4 regions of the Aeromicrobium sp. P5_D10 genome follow, and region 1 is predicted to be linked to each of the others. Evidence: riboswitches for the same ligand, from Rfam matches in the RefSeq annotation. Region 1 holds a riboswitch; each other region holds the start of a gene.
The links. A riboswitch is a leader RNA that binds a small molecule or an ion and turns the genes downstream of it on or off. The one in region 1 is predicted to bind cobalamin.

Region 1 (7,351 bases):
ACGAGCCCAGCGTCCAGCTCAGCACCCGACGCGCAGCGTCGTGGTCACCGCTCATGATGACCACGAATGAGGTGTACGCCGCGCAGATCTGACCTATCGCGACACCCGCGAGCACTGTGCGGCCGGGCGGCAGATCGCCCGAGCGTCCCGTCGCCAGCGCGAGCACCAGCACCATCGACGCCAGCGCACCGGCGAAGGCGCCCAGCGTGATCATGGTCGCCGAGATCAGCCCCGCGACGCTCACACCGAGCACGATGACGCTCACCGCGCCGACCGCCGCGCCTCCCGATATTCCAAGCAGATACGGATCAGCCAGGTCATTGCGGGTCAACGACTGGAGCACCGCGCCGCAGATCGCGAGACCGGCACCAGTCGCTGCCGCGCCGAGGACTCGCGGCAGCCGCAGCTGCCAGACGATCTGATCGTCGAGCCGGGAGATGTCGCCGCCCGCACCGAAGCGTTGCAGCAGGACACCGGCGACCCGATCGACCGGGATCGACACCGCCCCGATGCCGAGCGCGACCGTCATCGTCAGAATCAGGATCGCGGCGAGTAGCGCGAACGGGACAGCCCCGGTGATTCCGGCCGGTCGCTGCCGAACCTGCTGCTGGTGCATCAGTTCGCGGCGAGCTCGTCGAGTCCGTCCGCCACTCGCTGGGCACCGTCGGCCAGACGCACACCGGGCGTCGACTCCGAATAGGGCAGGATCACGAACTTCTTGTCCTGCACTGCCTTGAGCTTGCTGAGCGCCGGATCCTTCTCCAACAGCTTGATCTTGTCCGCCGCCGACGACCAGCTTGCATCGCCGAGCACGATGACGTCCGGATCGGCCGCGATGACCTTCTCCCAGCTGACATCGGCCCAGCCGCCCTTGAGGTCGGCAAACACATTGGTCGCGCCGACCGCATCGAGGATCAGCTGCGGTCCACCTTCTCCCGCGCCGGCGAGTGCGGTCTTGTCACCGGAGTCGAACCAGAACACCTTGGTGTCGGCGCCGGCCGCCTGCTCGGTCAGGTCGGCGAGCAGCTTCTTCTGATCGGCACGGATCGTCTCAGCCCGGTCGGCCACACCGAAGACCCGTCCTACCGTGTCGATCTCCTCCCACACCGTCTCGAACGAGACCTCGCGCGGATCGTCCTTGCCGCACCCCAAGGGAGAGTTGTACGAAGCGATATCGAGCTTGGCGAGTTCGGCCTGCGGGCCGGCAACTTCCTTGTCGAAAGCGCTGATGTACGAGGCATAGACGAAGTCAGGACGCGCCGCGAGCAGCGTCTCGTGGTCCGGGTACTCCTTCGACAAGACCTTGACCGAGTCGTAGGCGGACTTCCACTTGGCCGGCACCTGATCATCGAGATATGCGGTGCCCGCGAGCTGCTTCTGCAGGCCGAGGGCCAGCATGACCTCGGTCGCGCCCTGGTTCATCGTGATGGCCCGCTGCGGCTTCGCCTCGATCGAGGCGGTGTTGCCGCAGCTCACGGCCTCGACGGGATAGCCCGCATCCCTCGGGCTCGCGGAACCATCGGAGTCCGGGGCACCCGCGCATCCGGACAGCAGCAAGGCGGCGGAGGCGAGAGCGATCGGGAGGGAAGACGGCTTGATAGGCAGGGGTGACAGTCGGAACATGAGTTCTCTCTTTATCCGGAGGCTCGTGCGCGAAGCCTGGTGGCGGTTGACGTGGACCGACGGTCCACGGCCAGCAGGTCTTCGGACTCGGGATCAACCGGACGGCGCGCCTTCCCGGACCTACATGGTCCAGTGGCCTCGTGCTCCGCCCGTCACCCTCACCGCTGCGCGTCAGTCCCGGATTCTCACCGGGTTCCCTGGCTCATCACTGAGTTGACTGGCAGAGGCAATCTAGCATCCGCGAAAGCACACCGGGTCACCCCCTGACAAACATGATGTCTCCAATCGGTAGGGTGCCTCGGGGCCTTCTGCCCCCGATTGGGAGGTTGATCCAACGATGTTGCACTCCAGCCTGCAGGCTGTCCACGACGAGATGCTCGCCCGCAATCCAGGTGAGATCGAATTCCACCAGGCCGTGTCGGAGGTGCTCGACAGCCTCGGGCCCGTCGTCACCAAGCACCCCCACTACGCAGATGCGGCGATCATCCGCCGCCTGTGCGAACCCGAACGGCAGATCATCTTCCGGGTTCCCTGGGTCGACGACGCCGGGCAGGTGCAGATCAACCGAGGCTTCCGCGTCGAGTTCAACTCCGCGCTCGGTCCGTTCAAGGGCGGCCTGCGGTTCCACCCCAGCGTGTACCTCGGCATCGTCAAGTTCCTCGGTTTCGAGCAGATCTTCAAGAACGCCTTGTCGGGTCTGCCGATCGGCGGCGGCAAGGGCGGCTCGGACTTCGACCCCAAGGGTCGATCCGACGCCGAAGTCATGCGGTTCTGCCAGTCATTCATGACCGAGCTGTACCGCCATATCGGTGAGTACACCGACGTGCCCGCCGGCGATATCGGTGTCGGTGGCCGCGAGATCGGCTACCTGTTCGGTCAGTACAAGCGCATCACGAACCGCTACGAGTCAGGCGTCCTGACCGGCAAGGGTCTGACGTGGGGCGGCTCTCAGGTCCGCACCGAAGCGACCGGCTACGGCACGGTGTTCTTCGTCAACGAGATCCTGAAAGCCTCGGGCGATTCCTTCGACGGCAAGCGCGTCATCGTGTCCGGATCGGGCAATGTCGCTCTCTACGCCGTCGAGAAGGTCCACCAACTCGGCGGAACTGTCGTGGCCTGCTCAGACTCCAGCGGCTACGTCGTCGATCCCGCAGGAATCGACCTGGAGCTGCTCAAGGAGATCAAGGACGTCCAGCGCGAACGCATCAGCAAGTACGCCGAGGCTCGCGGCGGCGATGTGCGCTTCATCGCCGACGGCGCGATCTGGGACGTCCCGTGTGACATCGCGCTGCCGTGCGCGACCCAGAACGAGCTCGACGAGCAGCACGCCAAGACGCTCGTCGCGAATGGCTGCAAGGTTGTCGCGGAGGGCGCCAACATGCCCGTGACCCCTGACGGGACCAAGCTGCTCGTCGATGCCGGCGTCAAGTTCGCACCCGGCAAGGCCGCCAACGCCGGCGGCGTGGCGACCAGCGCGCTGGAGATGCAGCAGAACTCCTCACGCGACTCCTGGAGCTTCGAGCACACCGAGGAACGCCTCGCCGAGATCATGCGCGGTATCCACCAGCGTTGCCTCGAGACCGCCGACGAGTACGGCGATCCGGGCAACTATGTCGCCGGTGCCAACATCAACGGCTTCACCCGCGTCGCCGACGCGATGCTGGCCCTCGGCGTCATCTGACCGCCCCCACGGGGGACGGAAGAATCGGGTTCTGTCCGCGATATCGCGGTCAGAACCCGATTTTTCCGTCCCGCGGGCCGAACCCCTACGGGTGGAGTGCCCGGCCCAGGATGCGCAACCGTTCGGCCAGCCGACCGGCCTCCCGGTGGGCGGCGGGAGCATCGGTCACCGCCGAGACGATCAGTTCGCCGTCGACATCCTCGACAACCGCCAACGCAGAGTCGATCCCCTCGCGGGCCAACTCCACCAGGTCATCACCGGCTTCTGGCGTCGGAAATCCCCGCAACTCCTCGCCGTAGCCCGCCGCGACCAGCACCGCATCGCGCGAGCCCAGCCCGAACAGGTCACCGTCCTCGTCGCGGATCAGCGCCGAGGCCCCCGGCGCGTCAGCAACGAACCACTCCGCAGGCAGGCCCCGGACGATCACGACCGGCCGGCCGCCGAGCTTGCCCGCCACCAGGTCGGCAGCGGCGGCGATCTCGTCGGCTATCGCCGGTGCCGTCACCGCCAGGAGATTGCCGTACGGGTCCTCGACTCCCTCATATGACAGGAACGGCAGGATCCCCGACGCCCCGATCGCCAGATCGGTCTGGCCGATCCGCCACGCCCGTCCGGCCGTGTCGGTCACGATGACGCCGACCGCGACGCCGGTGAGCCGCAGGAGGCCCGCGCGGATACCGTACGCCGAAGCATCGGGGTCGCGCGGAAGGGCGATGACGGTGCCGGCGTCGAGATTGGATGCATCGATACCGGCCGCAGCGAGGGTCAGACCGCCGTGGGTGCGCACGATCCGGGTCTTGCCGCGCCGGGCCACGAGCCGATCGGTCTCGGCTTCGAGCAGATCGTCACGGTCCCCCGACGTGGCCAGACCCGCGGCCTTGCTGACGATCTTGCTCGTCACGACGACCACATCGCCGTCCTGCAGTGGTTCATCGAGGTGGTCGACGATGATGGCCGCGAGGTCGTCTCCGCTACGGATCTCGCCGATACCGCCGAGAGCCCAGATCTGCAGAGTCATCGGCCGGCCAGCTCCGCGGCGAGCGCGAGCGTGTCACGGGCCAACTGGGCGGTCAGATCGTCGTCCGACATGTAGAGCGGCACCGCCCGTCCCACCAGCTCCGACTCTTCGACTGCCGGCAGTTCGGCGACATCGGCCGAGTCGATCAGCCAACCGTCGAGCAGGCCACCCGAGGAACGGGCACCGAAGTGCCGGGCCACCCCGGACGCGCTGATCTCGAGCCCCAGCCCGGTCAGCAGCTGATCGGCCATACCGCGCACCGCCGCACCGCCGATGATCGGCGAGACACCCACGACGGGTGCGGGGGTCTCACGCACGGCCCGGGCGATCTCGGCGACCGAGAGAATCGCACCCGTCGAGACGATCGGATTGGACGGCGGAAGGATGACCCGGTCGGCGGTCATGATCGCCTCGACGACGCCCGGTCCGGCCGTCGCCTTCTCAGCGCCGACGAACTCCAGACCCCTCACCGGGACGGTTGCACGAAGGCGGATCCAATACTCCTGGAAGTGGATGATCCCGTCGTCGGTCGTGATGTGCGTTTCGACCTCGTCCTCGGTCATCGGCAGCAGCCGCACACCCGGCTGCCAGCGCTCACAGAGCCGGTCGGTGATCGTCGCCAGTCCATGGCCATCGCGCAACATCTCGGTGCGGATCAAGTGCGTCGCGAGATCGCGATCGCCGAGACCGAACCACGTCGACCCCGCCCCGTACGCCGCCAGATCCTCCTTGGCGTTCCAGGTCTCGTCGGTGCGGCCCCATTTGCGTTCGGCATCTATGCCGCCGCCGAGGGTGTACATCACAGTGTCGAGATCCGGGCAGACCCGCAGACCGAAAACCCAGATATCGTCCGCGGTGTTGCCGATGACCGTGACCTCGTCCTCGGGCGCCTTCGCCGCCAGCAACCCGGAGATGAACCGCGCGCCACCGACGCCACCCGACAGCACCGTGATCTTCATGGCGTCCATTCTGCCGGAGGGGGACAGCTCGTCAGAGTGCGGACTCGATCGCGCGCCAGAACGTGGGATAGGCATAGATCGTATTGGTGAGCGTGGCTGTCGAGATCTCACCGCGCACCGCGAAAGCCAGCGCGGCCAGGGTCTCTCCGCCCATCGGTCCTGCGCTGGTCGCACCGATGACGACGTCACGTTCGACGTCGATCACGAGCTTGATGAGCCCCTCGTTGCCGGCCTTGTGCAACCAGCCCCGACTGCTCTCGGGGATCTTCGCGATGCCGACTCTCACGTCGATGCCCTTGTCCCGTGCCTGCGCCTCGGTGAGACCGACCGCGCCGATCTCCGGGTCGGTGAACGTCACCCGTGGCAGGCTCGTGTCGTAGGCGCCGAGTTCCTCACCCAGGATCGACCGCGCCGCCCGCTCGGACTGGTACATCGACACGTGGGTGAAGGCGCCGCGGCCCACGATGTCGCCGATCGCCCACAGTCCGTCGCGGACCTGCATGGCGTCGTCGGTCTCGAGGAATCGCCCCGGTTCGACGCCGACCGTGTCGAGACCGATGTCGTCGAGTCGGGACTTGCGACCCGCTGCGACCAGCACCTGCTCGGCCTCGAAGGTCTTGGAGCCGCACGTCACGTGGAAGCGGCTGCCGTCATGGGCCACGGCGTCGATCGAGATTCCGGCATGCACCCCGATGCCCTCCGACGTGAGCACGCCACTGATCAGCTCGGAGGCTTCGGGCTCTTCGACCGCCAGGACGCGAGGCGCGACCTCCAGGACCGTGACCCGGGTGCCGAACCGGGAGAAGGCCTGGGCGAGCTCGAGACCGATCGCCCCGCCGCCGATCACGACCAGCGACGCCGGAGCCTGTTCGGCCGCCACGATGTTTCGGTTGGTCCAGAACGGGGTGTCGGCCAGGCCCGGGATCGGCGGTGCCGACGCAGTCGTGCCGGTGTTGAGCACGACGCCCTTTGCGGCGACGTACGTGTCATCGCCGACGACGACGGTCCGATCGCCGGCCAACCGACCATGACCGCGCACCAGTCGGGCGCCCGCCGCAGTGATCCGGTCGGCGGCGACGGTGTCGTCCCAGTTGTCAGTCGCCTCATCGCGGATCCGGCGGGCCACGACCGAGAAGTCCGGCGTCACGGTCGACGTGCCCGCGAGCTGGGCGACCCGCCGGGTCTCCGCGATGACATTGGCGGCCCGGATGATCATCTTGGACGGGATGCACCCCCAATAGGGACACTCGCCGCCCACAAGTTCGGCCTCCACCGCTACGACGTCGAGGCCCGCCTTGGCGAGCCTGGCGACCAATGCCTCTCCCCCGGGGCCGAGACCGACAACGACGACATCACAGGTGTGCTCAGACATGAGTTCATGGTGTGCCACGACGCCCGTCAGCGCCAGTCCATCAGGTGTGACGCGGGCCGTGGGTCTGCAAGAACAGCACGGGTCCTTCCAGATCCGAACCCAGGCTCCGGATCGCGCCGAGCGCCTTCGCGGTGTACACGGGCTCCAGCTCGAGGCCGAACCCGCCGGCCAGTTCGAGCGCCTCGTCACCGGCCTGCGTCGTCGCGCCGTACGTCTCGCCCATCCAGCGGTCGCTCGCCGCCAGGTCGTCCGGTCCGAGTTCGATCGAGACGTCGGCTCCGCGTTCACGCAACAGCGCCGCCGTCTTGTTGGCCAAGGCGCTGATCGTCACGGCGTCGAGCCGGAAGGAGTCGTTCACCACGACCCCCTGCACGCGGGTGCGCAGTCCCGCCAGTCGGAGACCCAGTAGCAGACCCGCCGCCGTCCCACCAGAGCCCACCGCGGTCACGATCGTCGCCGGTTCGGGCATGACCCCGGACTCGACCTGGGCGGCGATCTCCAGCGCCGTCTCGACGTACGCGAGGGAGCCGATCGGCGAGGAACCGCCTGCCGGAAGGTAATACGGCAGACGTCCTCGCGAGGAGTATCTGGCCAAGAGCCATGGCGCCGCGAGCTTGAGTCGGCCGACAGTGCGATAGCGGTGCAGGATCGCCCCGGAGTCGCCGAGTCGACGCATCTGCGCACGGACATGCTCGTCG
Region 2 (7,351 bases), on a different contig from region 1:
CGACGCCGCGTGACCGCGAGTCCGCGTACGACCGGCACTCAAGCCGCGACGCGACCTGACCGAATCCCGCGACCGGGTGGAAGCGTCGCGGATCGCCGAACAGCCGATCGGCCAGGAACCCCAAGGCGAGTCCCGCAGCGCGGGCCTTCACAGCACCAGGTCCAGCGCCGTCAACAGGCGTTCGGTCGTAGCCTCATCGCGCACCGCGATCCGAACCCAACTCTTGTCCAGCCCCGGAAATGTGTCAGCGCGGCGTACCGCGACGCCCTCGGCACGCAACGCACCGTGCACGCCTTCACCGACCTGCGCCAGCACATATGACGCTGCCGAGGGCACGAACCTGATGTCGCGATCCGACAGTCCTGACTCCAGCAGCTCACGCCAGTCACCGATGGTCGCGGCGCGAACCTGGGCCTCCCGCACCGCTTGCTCCCCCGAGCATGCCGTCATCGCGGCGATCGCCGGCGTCGATACCGACCACGGGGTCTGTTGCCCGGCCAACTCAGTCACCAGCACACGGTCACCGACCACGTATCCAGCCCGGATACCGGGCATCGACCAGTGCTTGGTCAGACTCCGGATCACGATCACACCGTCCAAGGTCGTCCCGGCCAGCGACTCAGTCTCACCTGCCACCGCATCCATGAATGCCTCGTCGACGACGATCACGCGGCCAGGGCGTCGCAGTGCCAGGATCTGCTCTGCAGGATGCAGGACGCCGGTCGGATTCATCGGATTGCCGATCACGACCAGGTCGGCGTCGGCCGGCACAGCGTCCGAGTCGAGCGCGAAGTCATCCCTCGGATCGCACAGCACGGAACTCACAGAGCAGCCGGCTCGCTCCAATGCGGCATGTGGTTCGGTGAACTGTGGGTGGACCACGACAGGACGCTTCCACGGCCGCATGCCTGCCACCAGAGTGAAAGCCTCGGCGGCGCCGGACGTCGGCAGCACCTCGCTGGTCGCCCGTCCATGCAGCGCAGCAAGCGCGCGGCGAGCCGGGGCTGCATCGGGATATGAGTGTGAGTCATCGATCGCATCGTGCAGGGCTTGACTCAGCCACGCAGGACGTTCCCCTGCGTAGACGTTGACCGCGAAGTCGAGCAGACCCGACGTCGCCTCCACGTCGCCGTGGTGCAGCAACGGATCGCCGTTCTCCTCACGTCCGGGCGAAGTGAAGACTTCGGCTCGATGGGCCGCATCTGCGAACCGCTGGGCGAGGTGCGGGTGTCCGGCCCAGTGCACGTGAAGATAGGACGCATGCCAGTTATCGCCGGTGAATCCTGTCGGCTCACCGTCGATCTCCCACGCCGGTCGACCACCATGAACCGGCGTCGTGGCGGTCCGATGAAACTCGTGGCCCGTCACCCGCTCGCCGGCGCGGGTCAGCAAGGAGTCCGACGGCGCGACGGCGGACGGATACCGCAGTGTCAGGCGTTCGGACATCGCCGCGTCAGCTGGCAACACCCCGGCCATGCCGACACCGTCGAGGGAGTCGGACAGATACAACAGTCCAGCGCACTCGGCGACCGTCGGAATCCCTTGCGCCACCGCAGCTCGGACATCAGCCATCAAGCTGGAGTTGGCTGCCAGCTCGGCCGCATGCACCTCCGGGAAGCCACCCCCCAGATAGATGGCTCTCGTGCCGAAAGGTAGCTGCTGGTCCGACAAAGGGTCGAACGTCACGACCCGGCAACCCGCTGCGGTGAGCAACTCTGCCGTCTCCGCGTAGTGGAACGTGAAGGCCTGCCCCCCGGCCATGGCAACGACCGGTCGGTCGTCGCCGATCGCGTGCACCTGCTCCCCGGGTTGCCAGGCAGCGCCGTCGAGGCCGGGCGCCTCACGCGCGACGTCGAGGAGCACGCTCAGATCCAGGTGCTGAGCTACCGCCAGGCCAAGCCGATCGACGAGTTCCTCGGCACCGGAACGTTCAGCAGCCGGCAGCAGACCTAGGTGACGCGACGGCGTCGAGAATGCGTCATCGCGCGGCAGCACACCCAGGACCGGAAGCCCGACGCGATCCATCGACCGGCGGATCTCGTGTTCATTGCGCGACGATCCGACCCGGTTGAGCACGACTCCGGCAACGGACACCTCGCGGTCGTACGCAGTCATTCCCGCCGCGATGGCTCCTGCTGAGCGCGACATCCGGGCTACGTCGATGACCAGTACCACCGGGCTCGACGTCAGCTTGGCGACGTGAGCGGTCGAGGAGAAGCCGTCGGTGCCTATCTGCCCGTCATGCAGACCCATGACGCCTTCGATGATCGCAATGTCTGCAGGCACAGGGCTAGCGGCTCCGTGCAACAGCAGGGGGACGATGCGGTCCTCCCCCACGAGGTGCGGATCGAGGTTCCGGCCTGGCCGACCCGAAGCAATCGAGTGGTAGCCCGGATCGATGTAATCGGGACCTACCTTGTGGCCGCTGACCTCATGGCCCGCGTGACGTAGCGCCGCCATCAGGCCCGTCGCCACCGTGGTCTTGCCCTGTCCGGTGCTCGGTGCGGCAATCACCAGACGAGGCAGAACCGTCACAGGCGGAGTCACCACTCGATGCCTCTCTGGCCCTTCTGCCCCGCATCCATCGGGTGCTTGACCTTGGTCATCTCGGTCACGAGATCCGCGAGCTCGATGAGCTTGGGATCGGCCCTTCGCCCAGTGATCACCACGTGTTGGAATCCGGGACGGTTGACCAGCGTCTCGACGACGTCGTCGACATCGACCCAGCCCCAGTTGATCGGGTAGGTGAACTCGTCGAGGATCAACAGGTCGTGGGTCTCGTCGGCCAGACGACGTTTGATCTCCTGCCAGCCCTCAGCGGCGGCAACCGCGTGATCCTCGGCATCGCCCTGCTTCCGGGTCCATGACCAGCCGGCGCCCATCTTGTGCCATTCGATCGGACCGCCCTCGCCAGTCTGCTCGTGCAGTTGGCCGAGTCGTTCCAGCACGGTCTGCTCACCGATGCGCCACTTGGCCGACTTGACGAACTGGAACACGCCGATCTTCAGACCCTGGTTCCAGCTGCGGAGCCCCAGCCCGAAGGCCGCGGTGGACTTGCCCTTGCCATCGCCCGTATGCACCGCCAGAAGCGGACGATTGCGGCGTTGCCGGGTGGTCAGACCGTCGGCGGGCACGGCAACCGGTTGTCCCTGCGGCATCAGGCTGCTCCTCGTTCGTGGCCACTGTGCGGTTGGCCACTGTGCGGTTGGCCACTGTGCGGTTGACCGATGTGAGCCTGGACCGACTGATGCAGCGTCTCCGCGCTCACATCGTCAACTGGCAGGTATTCGGCGCCCATACGTTCGGCGAGTGCGACTGCCAGTCCGAGTCGCATCGGACCACGCTCGCTGTCGATCACGACCGTCGTGACGCCGAGTGCTGCGATCTCGTCGGCTGCCTGACGCGATCGAGCGACCGCGTCAGTGCCTCCGGTGGCACGACCGTCCGTCACGACGATGAGCAGTGGACGCCGGCTGGGATCGCGCAGGCTCTCGCGCCTGATCACCCGGGCTGCCTCGAGCAGGCCTTCTGCGACGGGCGTACGACCACCGGCAGGCAACTCGTCGAGCCGTGCGGCCGCGATGTCGACGGACTGTGTCGGCGGCAGAGCGACCTCGGCGCCCAGGCCACGGAAGGTCACAAGACCGACCTTGTCTCGGCGCCGATAGGCATCGAGCAGCAGCGCGAGAATCGCGGTCTTGACCTCGGTCATCCGCTTACGGGCCGCCATGGAGCCTGACGTGTCGACGCAAAACAGCACGAGATTGGATTCGCGACCTTCGCGCACTGCGAACCGCAGGTCCTCGGCGTGCAGTGCGACCTTTCCGTTCTGTTGACGATCGGCCTGCTTGCCGGCCGCGGCCATCAGCGTCTCGACCAGGTGCAGCGAACCTGACGGTTCTTGGGTCACCCCAACCCGCCGTCCATGCGAGGTGATGGCGCGGCTGCGCCGTCCCGCGGCTCCGTGGCCGGTTCCGCGTACCGTCAGCGCTTTGGGCCGCCAGGCAGGTGTGCTGGCAGAGACGACCGATTCGTTGCTCGCACTGGTAGGCGGCGCAGGCTGCTGGGCCGGAGCATCTTGAGGTTCGGCCGGTGCAGAGTCGTCACTAGGACCGTCAGGCTGATCGCCCCCATCCTCGCTCTCACCCGGTGGCGAGGGCTCAGGCTCCGGTTCCGGTTCGGGCTCCGGCGGCGGTTCAGGAGGGAGTTCCTCATCACCCAGGATCTGGTCGAGCAACTCCTCATCGAGGCCCGGAGCGTCGAACGGATTACGACGCCGACGGTGCGGCAGTGCCAACAACGCTGCGCGGCGGATGTCTTCGCGTGCCACCTCGTCCCGTCCGTTCCAGGCAGCGTGGGCGACAGCGGTTCGGGCGGTCACGATATCGGCGCGCAGACCGTCGACCTCGAATGCCGCGCACACTTCTGCGATCTTCAACAGCGCCGCGTCGGTGAGTTCCACGAACGGCAACCGAGCCCGAGCTGCGTCGATCCGCTCGGTCAACGCGTGATCAGCGGCCTCGAACTGTTTGACGAATGCAGCGGGGTCCAGATCGAAGCTCATCCGTCGGCGTACGACCTCGGCCCGCAGGTGAGGCTCACGCACCGCCGACACCTCGACCGTCAGACCGAAACGGTCGAGCAGCTGCGGCCGTAGCTCACCTTCCTCGGGGTTCATCGTCCCGATCAGCACGAACCGCGAGGCGTACTCGAGCGAAACGCCGTCACGCTCGACCGTCACTCGGCCCATTGCCGCCGAATCGAGAAGCACGTCGACCAGGTGGTCGTGAAGCAGGTTGACCTCGTCGACATAGAGCAGGCCGCGATGCGCCGCGGCAAGCAGACCGGGTTCGTATTCGACCTTGCCGTGCGAGAGCGCTCGTTCCAGCTGGATCGAACCCAGCACCCGGTCCTCGGTCGCTCCGACCGGCAGTTCGACCAGCCGGGCGGGCCTCACCGTCGTCGGGTGATCGGATGCGAACGGGCCGTCGGGTGAGGCCCCGGCAGCGTCGGCCGGATCGATCGAGAACCGGTCCGCGGCGAACACCTCGACCGGCGGGAGGACCCCGGTCATGGCCCGCACCGTGGTCGACTTCGCCGTACCCTTCTCGCCACGCACCAGGACGCCGCCGATGTGGGGCGAGACCGCATTGAGGATCAGGGCCAGGCCCATGTCGTCGAGCGCATCGCTCTGACAGCCGAGTACGGCAGAAAAGGGATATTGCAGTGGCATGGAGGCTCCCGCTCGATTCGCCGTCGGCTGATTACGCCGAAACTGTGGTCAGGCGCGGGGCCGGTCTTCGGACTTATCAAGTCCCCCAGATTGCAGGGGCCTGACTCACCGCAGCGGGCCTGTGTCGGACTCTCACCGACTTCCCAGATTCTCCCCTCAGATCTTCCGCACCGTTTCCGATGCCTGGACCCTTGGGGCACCTCGTGCCGCTCATGACGATAGCGTGGCGAGCAATGTTGGCCACCGATCCCCCCTCTGCTTCGACATCTCTGAGCGTCATCGGCATCGGCGCGGGCGGCTGGGACGATCTGCCCCAGGCGCATCGACGAATCGTCCTCGGAGCCGCAGTGCTGATCGGCGGCGGACGTCATCTGTCGATGGTTCCGTCAGTCACCGGGCAGCGCCGCGAGACCTGGCCTTCGCCCCTTCGCGAGCAGCTCGCCCCGTTCATCGCGGATCTCGTGAGCGGACCGGTCGTTGCGCTTGCCTCCGGCGATCCTCTGATTTCTGGCATCGGCACGACACTGATCGATCTTCTGGGAGCCGATCACGTGACAGTGCACCCCGCTGTCTCCTCGGTGTCCTTGGCACGGGCCCGGCTCGGCTGGTCGTCCGAGTCCTGTGTCGTGGTCAGCGTCGTAGGACGTGACCCGGCCCGAATCCTGCGCGAACTGGCGCCGGGTCGACGTCTGATCGTGCTGTCGTCAGATCAGGACACCCCCGGACGGATCGCTGCACTCCTCGTCGAGACCGACTACGGCGACAGCACCCTGCAAGTCCTCGGCAACCTCGGCTCAGCGGAGGAAACGCATGTCACCGCCAGCGCCCAAGCCTGGTGCGATACGGCTCCCCGGCTCAACATCATCGGAATCGAGCTGTCGGGCCCGCGCAAGATGGGCTGGACGACAGGACTGCCCGACGACGTCTTCGACAACGACGGCCAGCTGACCAAACGCGATATCCGCGCTTCGGCTTTGGCGCGTCTGTCTCCGACGCCCGGCGAACACCTGTGGGACGTCGGCGGTGGCGCCGGATCAGTCGGCATCGAGTGGATGCGGGCTCATCCGAGCTGTTCGACCACCGCTGTCGAATCAGACGCCGACCGCGCTGGCCGCATCGGACGCAATGCCTCCCGGCTCGGCGTTCCCGATCTGCATGTCGTGACCGGACGGGCGCCAGAGGCCCTGTCGGGTCTCCGCCGCCCCGATGCCGTGTTCATCGGTGGTGGGGCCACCGCGCCCGGCGTCATCGAAACCTGCCTCGCCGCGCTCACGCCCGGCGGACGCATCGTCGTCCACGGCGTGACGCTCGAGACCGAACAGGCCCTCGCCGAGGCCTATCGCACGCACGGCGGAGAGCTGACTCGCCTCACGATCGAGACGGCGTCACCCCTGGGCGGGTTCACCGGCTGGACCCCCGCCCGCACCGTCACTCAGTGGTTCCTGACGCTGCCCGCTTGAGTCTGCGCGACCGCGACGGCGCGTAAAGATAGGACTCGCCGCCTGTCTCGGGCGACAGTGCGTGTCCGACCAGGATCACAGCGGCCTGACGTAGACCGGCAGCCTCGACACTGTCGGCGATCGTCGACACCGTCCCACGTAGAATCTGCTGCTCGGGCTGGCTGGCCCGGTAGACCACGATGACAGGGCACTGCTGCCCGTAGTCGGTCTCAAGTTCGGCCATGACCTCACGGATCCTGGTGATGGCCAGATGCAGTGCGAGGGTGGCCCTGGAGGCCGCGAAATGAGCGAGGCTCTCGGTCGCCGGCATGGCAGTCGATCGTGCCTGTACCCGGGTCAACACGACTGACTGGGCCACATGCGGCACCGTCAGTTCTCGGCCCACCGCCGCCGCCGCAGCTGCGTAGGCGGGGACGCCCGGCGTGACATCCCATGGAACGTCTGCCGCATCCAGGCGGCGGGTCTGCTCGGCCAGTGCGGAGTAGATCGACAGATCTCCCGAAGCCAGGCGCACGACGTCGTGCCCGTTGGCGTGGGCGGCGACAAGATGCGCCGTAATCTGGTCGAGGTCCAGACTCTGGGTGTCGATCAGCACCGCGTCTGCCGCGACATGGCTCAGGACGTCGGGGTCGAGATAGGTGCCGGGGTACAGCACGAC
Region 3 (7,351 bases), on a different contig from region 1:
TTCAGTTCGGTCATGGCTGCTCCTCAGGAACGAGAACGCCGCGCCACGGCGTGATGATCACGCCAGGAGCGGAGCTGGTCAGTGCGTGGATCGTCATCCGATCGAGTCCGGCCTCGGTGACAGCTTGGTGCCGGCCTCCCGGGACGTCACCGTAGGGAAGCGGTTGCGACGGCGGCGGGATCCGCATGTCTGGGAGAGCGGACGTCGTCAGTGGTTCAGTGAGCTCGGCGACGTGCCACGCCGCGGTGGCTCCAGTTCCCCGTCGTTCGACGAACTGCTCAGCGAGTTCGACGAGGCGCGCTGCCGCCGCATCCAACGAGATGACCTCGCTCCAGCCGGAGCCGACTCGAAGCTGTACGAGTTCGTGGTCGATCGCGACGAGTCCGAGATCGCAACTGCGGTCGATCAGATCCCCACGCCCGTCGTCGAGCACGAACAGGAACCGTCCGGGCAGGTCGGCCAAACGCGGCGATGACAGTAGCCGCTGATCGAGTTCCACGGCGCTCCCACGCAGATCCGCGCGTCCGCCCGCCAACCCGGTCTGGGGCGAGACCATCACATTGCGTATCAGCTCGTGGCTGCGGCTCGGCAACAGTCCGGTGCTCTCAAGTGCGGATATCACTTCTGCCGGAAGCCCGTCCTCCGCCTGTGGCAGGCCACGCAGTTGGAGATTGGCCCGCGACGTCAGGTGGACTCGACCGTCGCCGTAAGTCCCGGCCACGTCCGCGAGCGCTTCTAGCGAGGACGTCGCGACATGCCCGCCGATCAGGCGTAGACGCACCAGCATGCCGTCGTCTGCGCGCCACGGGCGCAGCGCTCCCGGGCACCGATCCGCACGGCTGCGGTTGGAAGACATCGCGCCAACCCATCTGGTCTCCGGGCCCGTCCGCGAGGCCGCCTGTGACCTGGCGGCGGTTGCCGCTAGGGCCAGCAGGTCTTCGGACTCGGGATCACGCGGGCCGAAGCGCCTTCCCGGACGTGTGTCCAGTGGCTGCGACTCAAGAGCCGCGTGCTGGCCCGTCACCCTCACCGCTGCGCGTCAGCTCCGGATTCTCACCGGATTCCCTGACTCCACGAGGTGGAGAAACTGGCGCGCCCAGCATAACCCCGCCGTTACGGACCGATGGCGGCACCGTCCGCTCAGCCGACGCTGGGCACGGCATCGTTCGTGATGTGTACCGATTCCGCGAAGTTGGCGATCTGCTGATTTCCCCAGCCGAGACCGTCCCAGACTTGGATGACCAGGAACGTCCCTGATGCTTGCTCGACAAACAGCGTGCGGGTGTCACCGGCGCCCTTCATGTGCGCGATGACTCCCTCCTGGTCTCCTACTTGGACGCGGTCCAGCTTGACGCCGCTCGGCACGCCGGTGTCGGACTGTGTGGAAACCGCAATCGTGCCCTCAAGACTCGTCATGCCTTCCACCACATCGCCTTGTTCAGCATCTTTCGGCGCCAAGGTGAGCAGCCCGCGAGTGTCATCCCTGATCTGCCAACCGGCCGGAACCATGTCGAGGACGTAGCCCGTCGGCTGCTTGCCGCTGTACGACACCAGCTCAATGGCAGAACCTGACTGCGGCGGTGCGGCAGCTGTGATTCCCGGCGCATCCGGATCGGTCGGTGACGCGGTCGGGGCCAAGATCGCGAAGGTCCCTATCGCGGCGGCCGCCACCAACGTCGACCCGACGCCGAACCGGCCGGCACGGCGTCGGCGCATGACTCGGCGGGCGCGGGCCAGGTCGGCATCGGCGACCGAGGGGGTCGGATCGTGGGACAGCCCGGCGGCCTCATGCATCAGCGTACGAAGATCGGTCATGACAAGCTCCTGGTGATCGGTGTTGCCAGCGCGACGGCCGGCGGTTCGGGGGTCCTGGGGGCCGTGACATCCAGGACGTCACGTAGTTGGTCGAGCGCCCGTGACGTCTGGCTTTTCACGGTTCCGTGCGAGCAGTTCAGTGCATCGGCTGTGTCGGCGACGCTCATATCGTGGAAGTACCGGTAGACCAGCGCAGCCCGCATACGCGGTGGCAGATTGCCCATCGCTTCGTGCAGGGCATCGATTCTCTGCGACCCCGCGTCGGGTTCCCCCGACTGGCGCTCCGGCATCACGGACAATGTGCGTTCGCGGCGCCGCCACGGTCGGCGGTGCTCGTCCATCAACGCATTGGCCAGCGCACGACGGACGTACCCTTCAGGCTTGGTCGCCTTCTGGAACAGCGGCCACGACAAATAGAGCCGGGTCAAGGTCGACTGCACGATGTCTTCGGCCAGATGCTGATCACCTGCCGTCAGAAGCGTCGCGGTACGCAGCAGCTCAGCACGACGAGCCAGCACATAGGCATGAAACTCCTCGTCGCGCGAAGATTTCATACGCTTTCCTTTGATCTCATGCCCCTATGACGGATGACGACCACGTCGAGGTTGCATCGACACCGAACTTCCGTCCGGAAGCGAATCCGGTGCCAGTAGTCTCCTGGGCGTCGACAACATGCAAAGGACCCACATGACCAACACCGCCGACCTGGGCCCGGTTGAGCTCTCGTTCCACGACAACGTCGCCGTCATCACACTCGATGATTCGGATCATCGCAATCCGTTGAACGACGCGATGGTCGCCGCGATCGGGCAGGCCTTCGATCTGGCCGAGTCGCGACCAGAAGTCAATTGCGCTGTCATCACCGGGCGCGGGCGAGCATTCTGCGCTGGCGCGGAGCTTCGCGTCCTGGAGGATTCGGTGAACGGCGACTTCACCGGCGTCGACACCGTCTATGACGGATTCCTGCGGGTGTTGCGATCGCCTCTGCCCACCATCGCAGCAGTCAATGGACCGGCCGTGGGTGCCGGCATGAACCTTGCTCTTGCCTGCGATATCCGCCTCGCGGGTGATCGGGCCAAGTTCGACACCCGGTTCACCGATCTGCGTCTGCACCCGGGAGGCGGCCACACCTGGCTGCTTGCCCGTGCGGTGGGTGATCAACGGGCTACTGCTGCAGTGCTGTTCGGAGATCAGTGGGACGCCGCCGGAGCCGAAGCTGACGGGTTGGTGCTCCGGGTGGTTCCCGGCGATGAGCTCGTGGCACACGCGATCTCCTTCGCCCAGCGCATCGCGACGGTCGGCCGTCCCCTCGTCGAACGCCTGATCGGCACGTTGAGGTCCGCCCGCGAAGTTCCCACGCATGCCGAAGCGTTGGCGCTGGAGACCGCCGCTCAACGCTGGTCGGTCGGCGAACCCGAGTTCGTCCGGACCGTCCGGGCCCTGCGCGAAAGTATCTCCGGCGGGGCCAAGTAACCGGGTTATCGTCGGAAATCAGCCCGATTCGTGTGACCTTCACCACTTTTACAACGGTGAACGGGTGGGTCAGACGGCCGAGCCCCTCAGGGTCTGCGTACTATCAGGTGGCTTCATGTCATGGAAGCCCACCGCACGCGAGCCGAATCTGCCCCCGCGTGCGTCACTCCAGCATCAGGGGCGGAACGGGACAGTCATTTTCCGCGCAACCTGCGCTTGGGGCCACTCTCAGGTCCGACAGACTCCCATCTCGTAGGCATATCGAGGGAAATATGCGCAGTATCAACCGGGCACTCATCGCCCTGCTTGCAGCCGTCCTGATGTCAGGGCTCGTCATCGGCTCGACGTCGACCTCGGCTTCGGCGCTCAGCAAGTCCAAGACCAACAAAGTGATCAAGAAGGCGGCCGCGCTCAAGGGCAGCCCGTACAAGTGGGGCGGGACGACGCCGAAGGGCTTCGACTGCTCCGGCTACACCCAGTACGTCTTCAAGAAGGCGATCCACAAAAAGATCCCTCGCATCGCCGGTGACCAGGCCAAGAAGGGCAAGAAGGTCAAGAAGGGCGACAAGCGACGCGGCGATCTGATCGTGTTCTACGACGGCGGTTACGCGTACCACGTCGGCATCTACGCCGGTAAGGGCAAGATCTGGCACGCGAGTCGTCCGGGCAAGCCCGTGAAGAAGGAAAAGATCTGGACCAGCGGCTACAAGGTCCGCCGCTTCTAGCTCACAGACCTCGAACGCCCCGCCAGGATGTGCTTGCGGCGGGGCGTTCGCAGTTCACAGCGTCCTGCGCGAACCTATCGCGCCGGCCATGAACAGCAGCAGCGCTGACAGGACACTCAGGAGGGCGATCAGCGCGATGAAACCGTCGGTCGGCATCGCACCGAGATCCCACTCCTCCGCCGGCCTCTTGGCAGCCTGCCAGAAGCCGACGAAGGTCAACACGGCGCCGGTCACGGTCAAGATGCTGCCGGCCGCGTCGATCACTTGTGATGACACACCCACGAGCGACCTGCGCACCATGGCCGAGGCGATGACCCCGCCCATGCCGCACGCAGCCGTGATGATGCCACCGACCGACACCCACAGCGACGACGGGAAGTCTGCTCGCAGGCAGATGACCACCAGACATGCGGACAGGCCGACGACCACAGGAATCAAGATCGCCAGTGCTAGTCGGTCATTGCCGCTGTGATGGGGGAACCATCGAGATGTCATTGGCTTCACGTCGCAGATGATGGCACAACGCTTGCCGTCCGTGTCCCCGAGAGGGCACGATCGTGCCATGACCAAGTACCTCATCTCGTTTCCCAGTGAAGCCATGGTGCTGACCGACGAGGAGTTTCCGATCGTCGTGGCCGAGTCACATGCCGTGATCGAGGAAGCGAAGGCCGCCGGCGTCTATGTGTTCGGTGGCGGGATCGACGATTCGATTGCTCCGGTCCTGGTGTCCGCAGATGGATCAGTGGGTACCGAGGTCGAGACCGAACTCGATGGCGGATTCGCGGTCTTGGAACTGCCGACGCGCGAGGACGCAGTGGAGTGGGCGAGCAAGATCGCGGCCGCATGCCGCTGCCCACAGGAACTGCGCGAGTTCGGTTACGACCCGGCGAGCTAGCTCCGGCGGCCAAGGCGTCTAGGGCACCAGGTTCCAGAAAAGATCTTTCCCGAGTTGGTCAAGCGCCGATTCGTCATGCGTGAGGCCGACATAGCCGCTCTCTTCATGAGTGAAAATATCCGCGGCCTCATGGGCCTGCTCCAGCAGCCCGGTCACCCAGGCGCGTTGATGTTTGTAGACCACGACTCGGACGCCCTTGCGAACCAGCGCAATCGCGACATCGGCGAGAGCCTGGCGCTCCCCCTTCGTCGCCGCCTCCGATGCGACGTCCTCATCCCAGGCCTCGTCGCCAGAAATCAGCAGCCTCTCCAGCTGCGGCATACGCAGCAGGAATGAGCCGTCCGCGCCTCCCAGATCCAGACGGAGCCGTCGCACACCGAGCTTGGTGAGGGGCGTCAGGTCGGCGTGGCGGGTGTTACGAGTCAGGTGCAGCTCGGTCAACTCGTGCAGGTTGAGGAGCGGCCCAACCCCAAGGAGGCCCGGAGAGCCCTCGGCACCGATTCGGAGCGTGCGCAGTTCGGTACATTCGGCAAGAGGCGAGAGATCCGCCCCGCCCGTGAGCACCACATCGAGGCTTGTCAGACCTCGTACCGCCCCGATCCCTTCGATACTGGGCGCGAGACCGAGATCGAGGGTGTACGGCGCCTGCCGGAACATTTTGGCGGCGAATTCTCGGCGGTCGAAGCGTCTCCATGCCTGGTGCAGTTCTTTGAGCACCGCGTCGGGATAGCTGTCTTCTGCGTACTGACCGAGCACTTCCAACGCGCGCGGCGTCCCGAGTGCACCGAGAGCTCGAATAGCGGCGACTCGCGCTGCGGCCTTCTGGCCCACGTACGGCGCCAGGACGGCGACGTCAGAGTCTGGATGGGCAGCCAACCATGCCTTGACCTCCGAAGCCTTCTGCGGCGGTTGGAGTTCTGTCTGGGCGCTGCCTTGCGACGGTGCACGTGAAGCGTCGCCGGCCGCGCCTGCCGCGTGTTTGGCCGCGGCCCGCTGGATCGTCCGCAGGAGCCTTTGCGCGTATTCCAGATCGCCGACCTTGCCGGCGATTCGATCCACGACACTGATGTCCGCGCGAGCGGCCAGAGTCAACAGCGCCCAAAACTTCTGGGAGTCAAAGTCGGTGATGAGTGCTTCGTCCTCGACCACGGCAAGCGCTGCCAGTTCGACGTCCGGCGCGCCGGTCGTCTTGGCTGTGCCCTTGACCGCATTCGGGAAGTTCGAATAGCTGTTGATCTTGCTGAGCAACGCCTTGGCGACGTCGTCGCCGAGGCGCGATCTAAGGGCAGTTTCGATCATCTCGTCGTACATATCCATTGGTGGCAGACGTCCCCTCCGTGTCGCGGCCTCGGCCGGCCGACTCCCAGCACCCGCGACGCTACAGACTCAGCGCAAAGCCTGGCAGCGACCTTGGCCATGAGCTCACCCTCGGAGGTCGCTGGTCAGTCCCTGAATGTCGCCTCGATGATGCACGACCTCGTGAACCGTGTGGGTGGCCACCCACGACAGCCGACGAGTCCGAGGCTCGGGGTAGTTGTAGAGCATCGTCCGGGTCCACTCGGAGGCCGAAAGCTGTTCCCATGTGTGTGCGAGCCAGTCTGCGACCAAGACGACCTCACCTGCGGCCCCGGCCAGCGTCAGGTTCTCGTACTCACCCCAAGCCACACGCTCGTCTCGTCCCATCGGAACCACCTCGACGCCGTTTTCGTGACGGGCGTTCAGTGTTCGTTCTCGCGTCACAACGAGCACGTCACGGACATGCCCGGCGTACTGAACCGCAGTCCAGGTCCCGTCGGGAATGGACGGCCGTTGCTGCCCGGTGGTCAAGGTCTCGGCAAGAACCCGAGCCTCACGGCGCAGCACCGACGGCGCGTCGAGACAGTTCAGCGTCCCGTAATCGTATTGGCAGTCGGGGCACCTCTGGTCCATGCGCACACCATCTCATGCACTCAATCCGCAACTTCACCGTCCTGGACCAAACAGCTCCAAGTTCTGCGTTCCGCAGATCCTGGAGCTGTTGCTAGTCACGGTGGGCGATACTGGGTTCGAACCAGTGACCTCTTCGGTGTGAACGAAGCGCGCTACCACTGCGCCAATCGCCCGTGTCGTGCGACCGAAACTCTAGCTCATCGTGTCACGCGACTGCGAGCCGGTACATCACGGATCGATGCCCTTGGCGGTTTCGCGTGCCCATATCTCCTGGACTTTCAGCGTGATCGGCCCCGGTGCCGGCAGCTCGCGACCGTCGACCTTGGAGATCGCCTGGACGTCGCGGGTCGTGCCGACCAGGATCACCTCGTCGGCCGTCTGCAGGACGTCGATCGGAGCGTCCTGCTCAACGACGTCGAGCTCGCCGGCACACCATTCGAGCACCAACGCACGGGTCACACCGGCGAGCGGTCCTGCCTCGAGCGTGGGGGTGATGAGCCGCTCCCCCACGACG
Region 4 (7,351 bases), on a different contig from region 1:
GGCGGAGTGACGGCGATCTGGATGTCGGACACGTTGCAATCCTCATTCTGTTTCGACGCGCCCTACGGATGGCGCGTACTGCTCGGAGGCAGCCTACGCCAGGCAGGTGCACCGATGACATGCCGTCTTGTTGATCCGGCCCGCGCGACCCTTTCGGGTGGCAGAGTCGTGGTGTCACATCCCGGCACCCCGAAAAGGACTCGCATGTCGCCGCGTCGCTACTTCATCGTCCCACTCATCACCCTGGTGACCTGCTTGCTGCTCACCGCATGCGGCGGTGGCTCCGACGAAAAGGTCGTGAACATCGGTGGCGCGACTGTGGCGCCAACGACAGTCGAACGTCCGTGGGGCACGGTCAAGACCTTCCCGAAGCTGAAGAAGGCGGAGTCGCCCAGCAGCGCTGACGTGCGTTTCGCCAGTGATATGGCCATGCACCACCAACAAGCCATCGAGCTCAGCGACATCCTGCTGGGTCACGAAAAGGCCGATGAGAGGATCGCCGCCTCGGCGCGATTCATCAAGCAGGACCAGTCCCGCGAAATCGGTGTCATGCAGGCCTGGCTGGAGGCATGGGGCGAATCATCCGGCGCCGACTCCCACGGTGATCACGGCATGTCGTCGATGCCGGGCATGGTGGCGCAGGAGAAGGTCGATGAGTTCGCCGCGATGGACTGGAAGAACGGTCAGATCGAGTTCTTGCGACTCATGGTCGAACATCATCAAGGTGCTGTCGACATGTCGAAGGATTACCTGGCCGATGCGGAGAATTCCTTCACGCGAAGCATCGCCCAGCACATCATCCGCGAGCAGATGGTCGAGATCTCCTATATGAACAACATCGTCAAGGAGCTCGCGGCGGGATAGGCGGCACGGGGAGCAACAGCGCTGCCGATGCGCCCGCGGGAACGGCGGGATTGGCTGGTGCGACTGCATCGATCCGTCGGTAGGGCCTACCCAGCTCCGGCCGCTGATCCAGGGTCCCCTTGTTGGGCCACAATGCCATCGCGCGTTCTGACTGAGCGGTGATCGTCAGCGATGGATTGACGCCGAGATTGGCTGTGATCGTCGAGCCATCGCTGATGTGCAGGCCCTTGTAGCCGAAGATCCGCTGGTACGGATCCACGACACCGGTGGACGTCGACTCACCGATGACGCAACCGCCGATGAAATGTGCCGTCAGCGGAACCCCGACCAGCTCACCGGTCGAGCTGCCTGGGTGCCCGCCGATTCGGTCGGCGATGTCCTTGGCGACCCGGTCGGCGACCGGAATGTACGCCGGATTGGGTTGCCCCACACCCTGGCGGCTGGTCATCTTGTGCCCGAACAGGCCGCGTTTGGTGAACGTCGTGATCGAGTTGTCGAGGGACTGCATCACGAGCACGACGATCGACTGCTCGGCCCAGCGACGCGGCACATGCAACCGCACCGTGCCGCGCAGGCCCAGCAGCCGGTAGCCACGCAGCACGGCGCGCAGCCGGCCGCCGGGCCCTGGACGATCGGGCAATGCCATGTTCATCAGCGACAGCGCGCTGGAACCACGCCCGTACCGGACGGGTTCGACGTGGGTGTCGGCATCCGGGTGGAAGGAGGAGGTGATCGCGACTCCAGGTGTGTAATCGGCGCGGGGATCCGCCGACCTGGCCGACAGAACAGCCTCGGAGTTGGTGCGACTCAGCTCGCCGATGCGATCGGAGAGCCGCGGCAACGAGGTGCGCTTCAAGGTGTGCAGGAGTTCTTGGGTGTTGAGCGCATTGCCTGCGAAGACGATCTGCTCAGCCGTGAAGGTCCGGCGACGCAGCGCATTGCCCGTCCGATGAGTGTGGACCGTGTAACCGTCCGATCCGCGAGGGCGCACATCCGTGACGGTCGTCATGGCATGCACGCGTGCCCCCGCCCCCTCAGCCAGATGAAGATAGTTCTTGACCAAGGTGTTCTTCGCATTGTGACGGCACCCCGTCATACAAGCCCCGCAGTCGATGCAGGCGCGCCGTGTGGGCCCGGCGCCGCCGAAGAACGGGTCAGCGACCTCCTGTCCCGGCTCGATACCGTGACTCTCGCCGAACAGCACACCGACATCCGCCGCGTGGAACGTGTCTTCGACGCCGTAGTCCTTTGCGAGCGCCGCCATGAGTTCGTCGGCCGGTGTCACCCCGGGATAGGTCGTGACACCGAGCATCTTCTTGGCCTGGGCGTAGTGCGGCGCGAGCTCCGCCTTCCAGTCGGTGATGTGCGCCCACTGCTGGTCGTCGTAGAACGCGTCGAGCGGTTCATACAGCGTGTTGGCGTAGACGAGCGACCCGCCCCCGACGCCGGTGCCGCTGGCGATCAGGACGTCCTTGAGGAGCGTCAACCGCATGATGCCGAAGCAACGTGCCCACGGCGCCCAGAGGTACCGCCGCGCCTGCCACGACGTCTTCGGTAGCTGGTCGTCGGTGAAACGGCGCCCCATCTCGAGCACCCCGACGCGGTACCCCTTCTCTGTGAGGCGGAGCGCCGCAACACTGCCACCGAAGCCGGAACCCACCACGAGAACGTCATAGTCGTACTTCGTCATGGCTGCACCCTACGACCTTGTTGACACTCTGCCAATAGCCCGCAACACTCAGGACGTGAACGCGATCCGGCAACGCCTTGCCCCTGCCGCCCGGCGACAGCAGATCATCGATGCCGCCGGGGTGCTCTACAGCGACCGCCCATATGCCGATGTGTCGACGGCAGAGCTGGCGAACGCGGCCGGGGTGGCCCGTGGATTGATCAACCACTATTTCGGCGACAAGCGTGAGCTGTTCCTCGAAGTCATGCGCGGCTCGATCCTGATGCCTGAAGCCGCTCTACCTGACTTCCACGGTCGACCGATCGAAGAACGCGCGCGACTCACGATGGACTGGATCCTCGAGGCAGCCACGACCTACGGACAGGCCTGGATCGCGGCGAGCGGCGCTGCCAACCTGCATGGCGCATCCGATGTGCAGGCGATCGTCGACGAAGCCGATGACCGCGCCGCACGGCTCGTACTAGATGCCTTGGGCCTGCCCGACACCCCACACCTGCGTGCAAGGCTTCGTCCCGTCGCTGCGCTGACCAAAGCCGTATGTCGCGAATGGCTGCAACGCGGTACCTACACGAGGGACGAGGCGCTCGACCTGCTGACCGACAGTGTTCTGCTGTTCGCCCAGAAAGGGACCACATGACATCCATCGGGATCATCGGATCCGGCTTCGGCGCACTCGCCGTCGCGATCGAACTGCGCCGCGCCGGCCATGGCGACCTGCGGCTGTGGGAGCGCGCGGACAGCATCGGCGGAGTCTGGCGCGACAACACCTATCCGGGTGCCGCGTGCGATGTGCCGTCCCCGCTGTACTCGTTGTCCTATGAACCGAATCCCGACTGGTCGTACCGGTACGCCCGTCAGCCCGAGATCTTGGCCTACCTGCGCTCGACGGCCGACAAGTACGGCATCACGCCGCTCGTGCAACTGGGTCGCACCGTGGTGGCCGCGCACTTCGACGAGGACGCATCGAACTGGACCGTCCGGTTCGACGACGGTTCCGCACAGACCGTTGACCTCCTGGTCAGTGCCGTGGGACAGCTGTCGCAGCCCGTCCTTCCACCGATCCCCGGCATCGAGACGTTCGCCGGCGCCACCTTCCACTCAGCGCGCTGGGATCACAGCGTTGATCTGACCGGCAAGAAGGTCGCCGTGGTCGGCACCGGTGCCAGCGCTATCCAGTTCATCCCGGAGCTAACCGAGCAGGCCGCAGAGCTCGTAGTGTTCCAGCGATCGGCTTCGTACATCGTGCCGAAGCCCGACCAGTCGTACGGTCCGCGGTATCGCGCGGGCATGCGGCATATCCCGGGCATGCTCAAGGGCGAACGGGCCACGTTCTGGGGAGTCGCCGAACAGTTCTCCCGCGGTCTCGACGACGGCACGGTTGCAGGCAAGACCATCAAGACCATCGCTCTCACACATCTGTCAGCCAAGATCAAAGACCCCGTCCTGCGGGCCAAACTCACCCCTGACTACCCCGTGGGCTGCAAACGGATCCTGTTCGCCAATACCTATTACCCCGCGATCGCGAAACCCCATGTCGACTTGGTGACCGATGCGATCACGCAAATCACACCCACCGGCGTCGTGACCTCGAACGGCTCCGTCCACGACGTCGATGTCATCATCTACGCGACCGGCTTCGACACCCAGGAGTTCCTCGAGCCGATCGACATCACCGGCGTAGGCGGCCAGAAGCTCTCCGCACAATGGACCGATGGCGCTCGCGCGTATCTCGGCATCTACGTGCCGAACTTCCCCAACTTGTTCCTGTCGTACGGCCCCAACACCAATCTCGGCGGTGGTTCGATCATCTACATGCTTGAGGCGCAGGCCCGTCACATGCGTCAGAGTCTGGATCACCTGCGGAACCATCGGCATCGATCGGTCGAGGTGACCGAAGCAGCCGAGGAGGCGTACGACCGTGAGATCCAGGCCCGCCTCGGACGTTCGGTGTGGTCGCACTGCAACAGCTGGTATCGCCACGCATCGGGCCGGATCACGTCCAATTGGCCGGGTTCCACGCATCCCTATGCCAAACGGACCAGGACACTGCAGCCGGAGGCCTTCGCATGGCGGTGAACAGCTTTCCGGCCGAGCCGTGGGATCTGCACGGGCATGCCTACATCGGCATCTGGCTCATACCGCGTCAAGACCTGCCACGGCCGCACTCGGCGGCCACCGTACCCGTGACGATATTCGGTCGTGGCATCGTCTCTGCCGCGTTCTTCGTCTATGAGCAACCGAGCCCCCTGACGTACGACGAGGTCATGTCGACAGTCGTGGTACGTGACGGATGGCGGCTGCGGATCTCGATCACCCATATCTGGGTCAACAGTCCCGCCTCCCGCGACGGCGGCCGTGCTCTCTGGGCGATTCCGAAGGAACTTGCCGACTTCGAAGTCTCCCCACATGCCTCCTACGTGGCCAAGGACATCGGCTCACTGCAGATCGGACGAATCCGGCGGCTGCCGTTCGCGCTCCCCCTCGGATTCCGTATCGCCCAGGATCGGCGAGGAAGTCTGAAGGTCTCGCGCGTCCGCGGACGTATCCGGATGGGTTCGGGCCGGGCCGTCTGGCGATTCGCCGACGACGGTCCGCTGCGATTCCTGAGCGGACGCCGCCCCATGCTGACGCTGGCGGCGAAGCCCTTCCATCTGCTGTTCGGCAGCAGGACGGTGTAGCTCACACCGAGTCAGCGGGTCTGCGTCGACTGTCCGGCAAGCGCCGCAACGGCACCGATGACGATCACGGCCGGCGGTTCGACCTGTTCTCGCTCCATCGTGACGCGCACCTCGTCCAGCGTCGTGAGAATCGTCCGTTCCGATGGGAGGCTGCCATCGCAGATCAATGCGACGGGCGTCTCCGCTCCCATCCCGCCGGCCGTCAGCGCATCGGCGATGTGACCCGCGTTGGCTACACCCATCAAGACGATGATCGTGCCGCCGACGGAAGCCAGAGCCGACCAATCGGTCAGGCTCGACGGATGCCCCGGAGGCACGTGACCCGACACGACCGTGAAACCGTGGACCAAGCCACGATGGGTTGCCGGGATTCCGGCCAGCGCCGGAACCGCGACCGCCGAAGACAGACCCGGAACGACCCTGACCGGAACGCCTGCCTCACGGCAGGCATGAAGCTCCTCGAAACCGCGCCCGAACACGTAACCGTCGCCGCCTTTGAGCCGGACGACTCGCAATCCCTGCTTCGCGCGATCGATCAGCAGCTCATTGATCGCCTCCTGCGGAGTCGTCCGTCCGCGAGGGAACTTGGCCACATCGAGGACTTCGACGCCGGGACGCAACTGCTCCAGCAACGCCAAGGGGGCCAGGTGATCGGCCACCACGACATCGGCGGCCATGAGGGCCTTCAGGCCTGCGACCGTGATCAGTTCGGGGTCGCCGGGCCCGCCGCCCACCAACGTGACACCCGCCATTCCGGGCTCTCCTGCCGCAGGAAGATCGGGCGTCGACAACGTCAAACCAAGCATTGCCCCATTGTCGCCTGCGGCTCGGACGTGACCGGCAACCAGGGCGTCCGACGGCCACCGCTGGTTCTCCCGTAGTCTTCGAGTACGCCCGTGGCGCAGGAACCCGGTGACAATCCGGGGCGGTTCCGCCACTGTGACATCCGACAGGATGAAGCCAGACACTGTTCACGGGACGGTCCGACCAATTGATGGGGCGAGAACCCCTAGGAGGAGCCCGGCACCATGGCCGAGTCGTCTACACGTATTGCCCTGCTGTCCACGTCCGACACCGACTTGCTCTCCGCACGCGCGTCGGGAGCCGACTACCTGTACGCCAACCCATCCCGACCGAACCACACCGAGATGGCCGAGGCCCTCGAGAAGGCCGACCTGATCGTCGCCCGCATCCTCGGCTCCCCGCAGGACCTGTGCTCGGGCTTCTGGCGCATCCGCGACCTCGGCAAGCCGATCGTGGTACTCGGCGGCGAGCAGACCCCGAGCGCCGAGCTGATGGAGCAGTCGACCGTCCCGATCGGCGTCGCGGCCGACGCGCACGTCTACCTCGCCGAGGGCGGCCCAGCCAACCTCGCGCAGCTGCACGCCTTCTTGTCCGACACCGTCCTGCTGACGGGCGTAGGCTTCGAGCCGCCGGCGACGCTGCCCGAGTTTGGGGTGGCCGAGCGCCCGGCCAAGCCGGCGGACCTGCCGCGAATCGGGGTCTTGTATTACCGGGCGCACGAGGCGTCCGGTAACAGCGGCTTCGCGCACTCGCTCGCCGACGCGATCGACGCGACCGGCGAGGCCGCCGGCGTCCCGATCTTCAGCTCATCCCTCCGCGCGGCCCCCGACGCCCTCTTCGACGAGCTGGCGAAGCTCGACGCCCTGATCGTCACGGTGCTCGCGGCGGGCGGCACCAAGCCCGGCACCGTCAGCGCCGGTGGTGACGACGAGTCGTGGGACGTCGCGCGGATGAAGGCGCTCGACATCCCGATCCTGCAGGGTCTGTGCCTGACATCGAGCCGCGAGGACTGGGAGGAGTCCGACGACGGCGTGACGCCACTCGACTCGGCCAACCAGATCGCGATCCCCGAGTTCGACGGACGCATCATCACTGCGCCGTTCTCGTTCAAGGAGATCGATGAGGACGGGCTGCCCCGCTACGTCGCGCACGACGAGCGCAGCGCCCGCGTGGCCGGCATCGCGATCGCCCACGCCCGCCTGCGCCACCTGCCGGCCGCCGACAAGAAGATCGTGCTGATGCTGTCGGCCTACCCGACCAAGCACAGCCGCGTCGGCAACGCCGTCGGCCTCGACACCCCTGCGTCGACGATCCG

Region 2: another riboswitch for cobalamin. It lies ahead of ACXJKC_RS14770 (magnesium chelatase subunit D family protein); the one in region 1 lies ahead of ACXJKC_RS10770 (ABC transporter substrate-binding protein).
Region 3: another riboswitch for cobalamin. It lies ahead of ACXJKC_RS14745 (nitrite reductase); the one in region 1 lies ahead of ACXJKC_RS10770 (ABC transporter substrate-binding protein).
Region 4: another riboswitch for cobalamin. It lies ahead of cobN (cobaltochelatase subunit CobN); the one in region 1 lies ahead of ACXJKC_RS10770 (ABC transporter substrate-binding protein).

Annotation. Positions count from the first base shown of each region.
Region 1 covers NZ_JBFUME010000005.1:69,328-76,678, forward strand. The annotation lists gene ACXJKC_RS10765 (FecCD family ABC transporter permease) at 1-616, opposite strand, end outside; gene ACXJKC_RS10770 (ABC transporter substrate-binding protein) at 616-1,605, opposite strand; cobalamin riboswitch at 1,679-1,860, opposite strand; gene gdhA (NADP-specific glutamate dehydrogenase) at 1,961-3,304, shown strand; gene cofE (coenzyme F420-0:L-glutamate ligase) at 3,390-4,322, opposite strand; gene cofD (2-phospho-L-lactate transferase) at 4,319-5,281, opposite strand; gene ACXJKC_RS10790 (dihydrolipoyl dehydrogenase family protein) at 5,313-6,653, opposite strand; gene ACXJKC_RS10795 (1-aminocyclopropane-1-carboxylate deaminase/D-cysteine desulfhydrase) at 6,694-7,351, opposite strand, start outside.
Region 2 covers NZ_JBFUME010000006.1:447,945-455,295, reverse strand. The annotation lists gene ACXJKC_RS14785 (cobalamin biosynthesis protein) at 1-151, opposite strand, end outside; gene ACXJKC_RS14780 (cobyrinate a,c-diamide synthase) at 148-2,535, opposite strand; gene cobO (cob(I)yrinic acid a,c-diamide adenosyltransferase) at 2,544-3,158, opposite strand; gene ACXJKC_RS14770 (magnesium chelatase subunit D family protein) at 3,158-5,227, opposite strand; cobalamin riboswitch at 5,289-5,437, opposite strand; gene cbiE (precorrin-6y C5,15-methyltransferase (decarboxylating) subunit CbiE) at 5,467-6,693, shown strand; gene cobM (precorrin-4 C(11)-methyltransferase) at 6,662-7,351, opposite strand, start outside.
Region 3 covers NZ_JBFUME010000006.1:438,333-445,683, reverse strand. The annotation lists gene ACXJKC_RS14750 (precorrin-8X methylmutase) at 1-14, opposite strand, end outside; gene ACXJKC_RS14745 (nitrite reductase) at 11-856, opposite strand; cobalamin riboswitch at 913-1,107, opposite strand; gene ACXJKC_RS14740 (hypothetical protein) at 1,141-1,815, opposite strand; gene ACXJKC_RS14735 (SigE family RNA polymerase sigma factor) at 1,812-2,369, opposite strand; gene ACXJKC_RS14730 (enoyl-CoA hydratase-related protein) at 2,503-3,288, shown strand; gene ACXJKC_RS14725 (C40 family peptidase) at 3,561-4,013, shown strand; gene ACXJKC_RS14720 (hypothetical protein) at 4,068-4,508, opposite strand; gene ACXJKC_RS14715 (YciI family protein) at 4,576-4,908, shown strand; gene ACXJKC_RS14710 (hypothetical protein) at 4,927-6,207, opposite strand; gene ACXJKC_RS14705 (DinB family protein) at 6,331-6,837, opposite strand; tRNA gene ACXJKC_RS14700 (tRNA-Val) at 6,939-7,010, opposite strand; gene ACXJKC_RS14695 (aminotransferase class IV) at 7,066-7,351, opposite strand, start outside.
Region 4 covers NZ_JBFUME010000001.1:7,760-15,110, reverse strand. The annotation lists gene thrS (threonine--tRNA ligase) at 1-23, opposite strand, end outside; gene ACXJKC_RS00070 (DUF305 domain-containing protein) at 205-864, shown strand; gene ACXJKC_RS00065 (FAD-dependent oxidoreductase) at 842-2,554, opposite strand; gene ACXJKC_RS00060 (TetR/AcrR family transcriptional regulator) at 2,610-3,191, shown strand; gene ACXJKC_RS00055 (flavin-containing monooxygenase) at 3,188-4,630, shown strand; gene ACXJKC_RS00050 (hypothetical protein) at 4,621-5,232, shown strand; gene cobA (uroporphyrinogen-III C-methyltransferase) at 5,244-5,984, opposite strand; cobalamin riboswitch at 6,094-6,222, shown strand; gene cobN (cobaltochelatase subunit CobN) at 6,261-7,351, shown strand, end outside.